3 regions of the Mesorhizobium sp. 2RAF45 genome follow, and region 3 is predicted to be linked to each of the others. Evidence: predicted binding sites of a transcription regulator. Region 3 holds the regulator's gene; each other region holds the start of a gene.
The links. Region 3 encodes PhoB, which activates phosphate uptake and scavenging genes when phosphate is short. Its sites were predicted from a motif close to TGTCATNNANCTGTCAT; they were not measured.
Positions count from the first base shown of each region.

Region 1: AB4Z43_RS20460 (ceramide glucosyltransferase) is a predicted target of PhoB. The motif match lies at 1,541-1,557, and genes of this name have one in related genera.
Region 2: AB4Z43_RS11310 (DUF1045 domain-containing protein) is a predicted target of PhoB. The motif match lies at 1,196-1,212, and genes of this name have one in related genera.

Region 1 is NZ_JBFRGG010000007.1:237,688-239,948, reverse strand. It holds gene AB4Z43_RS20465 (O-succinylhomoserine sulfhydrylase) at 1-255, shown strand, start outside; gene AB4Z43_RS20460 (ceramide glucosyltransferase) at 288-1,439, opposite strand; gene apaG (Co2+/Mg2+ efflux protein ApaG) at 1,719-2,111, shown strand; gene AB4Z43_RS20450 (Hsp33 family molecular chaperone) at 2,149-2,261, opposite strand, start outside.
Region 2 is NZ_JBFRGG010000003.1:386,095-388,355, forward strand. It holds gene AB4Z43_RS11305 (alpha-D-ribose 1-methylphosphonate 5-triphosphate diphosphatase) at 1-414, opposite strand, end outside; gene AB4Z43_RS11310 (DUF1045 domain-containing protein) at 450-1,157, opposite strand; gene iolB (5-deoxy-glucuronate isomerase) at 1,309-2,121, opposite strand; gene AB4Z43_RS11320 (hypothetical protein) at 2,126-2,261, opposite strand, start outside.
Region 3 is NZ_JBFRGG010000012.1:113,291-115,551, reverse strand. It holds gene AB4Z43_RS25795 (ROK family protein) at 1-583, shown strand, start outside; gene phoB (phosphate regulon transcriptional regulator PhoB) at 596-1,285, opposite strand; gene phoU (phosphate signaling complex protein PhoU) at 1,305-2,012, opposite strand; gene pstB (phosphate ABC transporter ATP-binding protein PstB) at 2,038-2,261, opposite strand, start outside.

The DNA.
Region 1 (2,261 bases), on a different contig from region 3:
TGCCTCGACGTCAAGGGCGGCAAGCAGGCGGCCTTCGCCCTGCAGAACGCGCTCGACATCGTGCTGATCTCCAACAATCTCGGCGACGCCAAGAGCCTGATCACCCATCCGGCGACGACCACGCACAAGAACTTGAGCGACGAGGCGCGCGCCGAACTCGGCATCGGGCCAGGAACGCTCAGGCTGTCGGTCGGCCTGGAGGATACCGATGACCTTCTGGAAGACATCGCGCAGGCTCTCAAGGCCGCTAAATAGAGGGTCGTCGAGGTAGGTCGTCCGCGCCGCGATCAGGCGCGCGACGACGCCTCTTCCAGTTCGGCCGCCTTGGTGCCGATGGTCATCGCATTGCCGCGCCAGTCGACGGCGCCGCCGAGCCAGCCGCGCCCCCACATGGTTGGAAGCAGCAAGTCCCGCGCAATCATCGCCGCGACCGTGCGCGGCGAAAGGTGCCAGCCCTTGGACCAGGCCAGGGCGCATTCCGCGAGATAAAAGGCCGCCAGCACGGCGATGGCCGTCAGCGGCAGGCTGAAGCCGGCGCTTGCCGCCGCAACCAGCGCAAGCGCCAGCGGCACCACCGCGCCGGTCAGGATTTCCGGCGCGAAGAACCGTGGGAAGGTGACGCGGCGCAAGCGCGCCCAGCGGGCCTGGCGCGACCAGATCGTGCCAAGCGTGCGTCGGCCAAGCGGCTGCTCGAAGGGTGCCGCGACGAGATTGACGCGCAGGCCAAGCCCACTGACCAGCTTGGTCGCGGCGGCGTCTTCGGCGATTTCGGCGGCCAGCGCGCGGATGCCGCCATTGGCATCCAGCATCGGCTTGTTCCACAACATGCTCTTGCCCTGGGCAAAGCCAAGGCCGAGCGCCTCGCCGGCATATTGCCAGCGCGCCTGCAGCGTGTTGAGGAAGGCGCATTCGACCTCGGCCCAGAAGCCCTCCGGCCGCGAACCGATCGGTGTCGAGCAGACAAGGCCGGTGTCCGGCCGCCACGCCGCCATCAGATGCTGGACGTAGTCTCTCGGCATCAGCACGTTGGAGTCGGCCAGGACAACCCAATTGTGCCGCGCGGCTTCCCAGCCCTTGACGCAATTGTTGAGCTTGGGATTGGCGCTGACGCGGTCGTCGCCGATCAACAGCCGGGCCGGCACTTTTGGAAAGCGGCCAATGGCGGCACGGATCAGCCTGACCACTGGGTCGTCTCCATGAGCGACGCAGAAGATCAGCTCGTAGCGGGGCCAGTCTAGCGAGAAGGCGCGCTCCAGCGTCTCCTGCGTGAACGGCTCGACGCCGCGCGAGGGTATGACAATCGATACCGGCGGCGATTTGCCGGCCGGCGGTGCGATCGTCGTGCGCCGTCTCAGCTGTGAGGCGGCGAGAAGGATACTTGCAGTGTTTGAAAGGATAAGAGCAGTCGAAAGCGAGGCGGCTATGAGAGCGAGTTCCATCGAGATCTGGTCACTCCAGAAGAGACGGCCCGCATCGTGGCCGTTTTCAACAGTTCGACAGAGCGCGGAGTCGCCCGGTTCGTGCACACCACCATTGTCATGTGTCACTTAAATGACATTCTTTGCCGGCACCTGCGTTTCAAGACGAGGCGCGACAAGACGCGCACGTTGACCTGCTCGCCGGGAGCGCCGAAAGGTTCTGTTGGTTTGAGCATGATCTTTTCCGAAAACCGGTTCCCACTTTTCGGGATCATGCTCTAGATTGTTTTGGAGCCGCTTATGTACCGCGCCGTCACGCGCAAAATCGAAGTGCAGGTCAGGCCGTTCTATCTCGAGGACCGCTCCGATCCTTCCGAGAACCGCTATGTCTGGGGCTATCAGATAACGATCGACAACCAGTCGGACGAATTCGTGCAGCTTCTGTCGCGCTATTGGCACATCACCGACGGTGCCGGCCGAGTCGAGGAAGTGCGCGGCCCGGGCGTCGTCGGCGACCAGCCCGAACTCAATCCCGGCGACAGCTATCAATACACGTCCGGCTGCCCGCTCTCGACGCCCTCAGGCATCATGGTCGGGCACTATACGATGCGCAACAAGCGCGGCGAGACCTTCGACATCGCCATCCCGGCGTTCTCGCTGGATCTGCCGGGGACGCGGCGGACGGTGAATTAGCGTCCTTCTCCCCGTTCCACGGGGAGAAGGAATGGCTTTACTGTGCGGCAAATTCCGCCGGATCGAAGTCGTACTGTGTCGAGCAGAATTCGCAGGCGACGTGGATGCCGCCATCCTCGGTGCTGTCCTCGATCTCCTGCGCGGAGAAGC
Region 2 (2,261 bases), on a different contig from region 3:
GCGCAGATGCAGGAAGTGATCGGCGCGCAGACGATCCTGCGCGACGCTGTCCTCGATGGCATCGGCCAGCTTGCGGATATCGGCTAAGGTGAGGTCGGCGTCCTCGTCCATGCCGACGCGCAAGGCGTCGAGCACGGTGGTGATGCCGGCCGTCGCCACCTGCGCGTCATGGGCAAGCACCGCGGCGATCGGGTTCCAGCGCACCTTAGGCCGGGGTGCGTAATGGCCTTCCAGGTGGTCGGTGTGCAGCTCGACCAGCCCGGGAATGACATAGTCGCCGCCCATGTCCTCGCCCGACCGGCTGCCGCCGGCATCGATGCCGGCGATAAAGCCGTCACGCAGCACCAGCGACCCCTCGACGATCTCGTTGGCAAGCACGATGCGGGCGTTGGAAAGAACGGTTTCGGCGGTCATTTCGAGCAGTCCTTTGGTTCTTCGAGCAGGTTAGTTCAGGCAGTTTTCCTTGCCGGGCGGCGTCCCAGCGCGTGCTGCGAAAGCACCATGAACGGCGCGCCCGGTTCGGGCTCGATAAACAGCGTCAACGCGTCGACCAGCACCGGCTGCCGCAACACATCCGCGAACAGGCTGTCGATTGCTGCGCGCAAACGAGGGCTTTCCTGTGGCCCGGCGCGGCCCGACAGAGTCATGTGGAAGCGGAAGGTCTCGAAGACATAGGGGTAACCCCACTGGCAGAGATTGCGGAACTCGGCCGGCTTCAGCGAATCCGGGCTGCGCCGTTCGATCTCGGCCTCGGTCAGTGGCGCGCGGAAGCGGTCGAAATCGCGCACCACCTCGTCGGCGAAACGGTTGAGCGGCGGCAGCGGTCCTTCCGGCACCAGCGCGAAGAAGCTGTCGATCTGGCTGACGACGAGACGCGGGATCGTCACAACCGGCGTCGCTTCGGCAAAATGGTCGATTGCGGCGCGCAGCGACGTCTCGGTCTCGCTGGCGGCCAGGCGAAAGGGTGCCTTCAGCGTCGCGTGGAAGCCATAGCGGCGTGCCGAGGCGGTGTGGAAGGCAACTTCCTCCGCCGCCAGATCGGCCACGGCCTCAACCGGCATTGTCGCCGCGCCGAATGGGTCACGGCCCAGCCAGTTGGCGGCGATCCGCGCCAGCGGTTCGTCCTGCCGGGGGGTGAAGTAGATGGCATAACGCATCGAAAATCCTCGTCAGACCGCTGCCATAGGTGATTTCCATGACGGATTGACGAAGCTTTGAAGGGTTTTCGAAGGCAAATCGACCCAATAGGTCCTTAGCCGACGATTTTTCCGAGCTGGACCAACAGGTTCAGGAGGAATCTCGGACCGGTCAGGCCTTCATCAACCATTCGTGCTCGGGCGCATTGTGGAATTTCCACGTCCGCTTCGGCCCGGCCATGACGTTGAGATAGTAGAGATCGTAGCCATGGCAGGCGGCGCAGGGGTGATAACCCCTGGGCACCAGCACGACATCGCCATCCTCAATCGCCATGGCTTCGTCCAGCGCGCGATGGCCATTCGTGTCGGCATCGGTGTAGACGCGCTGGAAGGCAAAGCCCTGCGGCGGGTTGAGGCGGTGGTAATAGGTCTCCTCGAGATAGGATTCTGCCGGCAGATTGTCCTGGTCATGCTTGTGCGGCGGATAGCTCGACGTGTGGCCGCCCGGCGTGATGACCTCGACCACCAGCAAAGAATCGGCCGGCTTGCCTTCCGGCAGGATGTTGGTGACGTAGCGCGTGTTGGTGCCCTTGCCGCGCACCTCCTGGCCGAGATCGTCCGGCCCGATCACTCGAACCGGCAAGCCGCCGCCGAGGCCGGGGGCCGAACAGACTGCGAGCTCCAATTCGGTGTCCGCTGTCACCGACCAGTCCGATCCCTCGGGCACATAGACCGACCACGGCTTGCCCTCGAAAGGCGACATACGCGCGCCGAGCAGGCCGAGATCCTTGCCTCCGGCTTTCGCCGTGCCCTTGCCGGTGACGAACACCAGGCAGACTTCGCGGTCTTGCGTCTTTCCCGAGGCGCTTTCGCCGGGTTGCAGCCGATGCAGGTCGAAACCGACATAGGTCCAGCCGGCACTTTTCGGCGTCACATGGGCAACGCGGCCATGGCCATTGTCGGCCTTCACCAGCAGCTTCGACATCGGGTTACTCCTTCGGTTCGGACTCGGCCGGCGCCTTGTTCTCATCAACCGGCTTGTACAGATAAAAAAACTGCCAGACGGCATAGCCGGCGAAGCCGAGCGCGATGGTGCCCCAGAATGGCGTGCCGGTGGTGAACTCG
Region 3 (2,261 bases):
CATCGGCATGGGGCTGGTGCTGAAGGGCGAGTTGTTCACTGGCACCCATTCCTCAGGCGGCGAATTCGGCCACATGATCCACCGGCCGGGCGGCGCGCTCTGCCGCTGCGGGCGGCGCGGCTGTGTCGAGGCCTATGCCGGCAATTACGCCATCTGGCGCAACGCCAGGCAGCTCGGCGAGGACACCGAGCCGGTGGCCGATGTCAGCGACGCGCAGATGCGGGCGCTGGCCGCGACGGCACGGGAACGGGACGGGCCCGAGCGCGAAGCCTACCGCAGGGCCGGGGAGGCACTCGGCTACGGCCTCGGCAGCCTGTTTGCGCTGATCGATCCCGCGCCCGTCGCCATGGTCGGCGTCAGCGCCGCTGCCTTCGACCTGATCGAGCCGGCATTGCGCGAGGCCATCGCCCAGACCGCCGGCGGCCAGCACTCGAAATCGATCTCCTTCGACACCGAGCCGAACGAACTGCCGCTGATCCGCGAAGGCTGTGCCATGCGCGCGCTGACCTTCGTCGACCAGGAGATTTTCGCGCCCGGCGTGCAAACGAAAGCAGGCCCTGCCGCGAAGAAAAACGTCGCCTGAGTCAGGTTGTGCTCAATCCTCGCGGATCGCGTAGCCCGCCCCACGGATGGTGCGGATGACATCCGGCATGCGGCCATTGTTGACCGCCTTGCGCAACCGGCCGACATGCACGTCCACGGTGCGCTCGTCGATGTAGATCGTCTCGCCCCAGACATTGTCGAGCAGTTGGCTGCGCGAGAACACGCGCCCGGGGTGCCGCATCATGAATTCGAGCAGGCGGAATTCGGTCGGCCCGAGCCGGATCTCGCTCTTCTTGCGGTAGACCCGGTGCGATTCACGGTCGAGCACGATATCGCCGACCTTGAGCACGCTGGACAGCACTTCCGGCTTGGCGCGGCGCAGCAGCGCCTTGACGCGGGCCATGAATTCCGGCGTCGAGAACGGCTTGACCAGATAGTCGTCGGCGCCGGTGGAGAGCCCACGTACACGGTCGCTTTCCTCGCCCCGGGCGGTCAGCATGATGATCGGCAGCCGCTCGGTCTCGGGCCGCATTCGCAGGCGCCGGCAGAGTTCGATGCCGGACACCGCCGGCACCATCCAGTCGAGCACAAGGAGGTCGGGCACGTTCTCCTGCAGGCGGATTTCGGCTTCGTCGCCGCGGGTCACCACCTCGACCTGGTAACCCTCCGATTCCAGATTGTAGCGGAGGAGCACGCCGAGCGGCTCCTCGTCCTCCACCACCATGATGCGTGGTGCGATCATCGATTGATTACCCCTGCGCTCAGGCCGCCGGCGCCGACATCGCCGTCTCGTCCTGTTTTGGACGGTTGGCGGGCAGTTGCGTGCCGGTCAGGACATAGTACGCATTCTCGGCGATGTTGGTCACATGGTCGCCGATGCGTTCGAGATTCTTGGCGCAAAACAACAGATGCGTGCAAGCCGTGATGTTGCGCGGGTCTTCCATCATATAGGTCAGCAATTCGCGGAAGACGGAGGTGTATTTGACGTCGATGCGCTCGTCGTCGGCGCGCAGCATCGCCAGTGCCGCGGCATCGCGCGCCGCATACTCCTCGATCACACCCTGCACCTGGATCAACACCAGCTGCGCCATGGCGTCGATGGAATGCGACAGGTCGCGCGGCGTGGCGCTGAGGCCGACAGTGCCGACGCGCTTGGCGATGTTCTTGGCAAGGTCGCCAATGCGTTCGAGGTCGCCGGCCATGCGGATCGAGCCGACGACATGGCGCAGGTCGTCGGCCATCGGCTGGCGCTTGGCGATCAGCGTGATGGCGCGGTCGTCGAGTTCGCGCTGGCGCGCATCCATGATGGCGTCGTCGGAGACGACGCGCTGAGCGAGAGCATTGTCGGAGTTCAGCAGTGCCTTGGTGGCGCCGCCGACCATCGAGCCGGCGAGATCGCCCATGTCGCTGATCAGCCTGCTGATCTGTCCGAGATCCTCGTCGAAGGCTGCGACTGTGTGTTCGGCCATGATCCTGGTCCTCGTATGCGTGCGATCAGCCGAAGCGGCCGGTGATGTAGTCTTGCGTGCGCTTCTCGCGAGGCGACGTGAAGATCTTCTCGGTGCGGTCGAACTCGACCAGTTCGCCCAGATACATGAAGGCGGTCTGCTTCGAGACGCGCGCCGCCTGCTGCATGTTGTGGGTGACGATGACGATCGTGTAGTCGGCCTGCAGCTCGTCGATCAGCTCCTCAATCTTGGCGGTCGACAGCGGGTCAA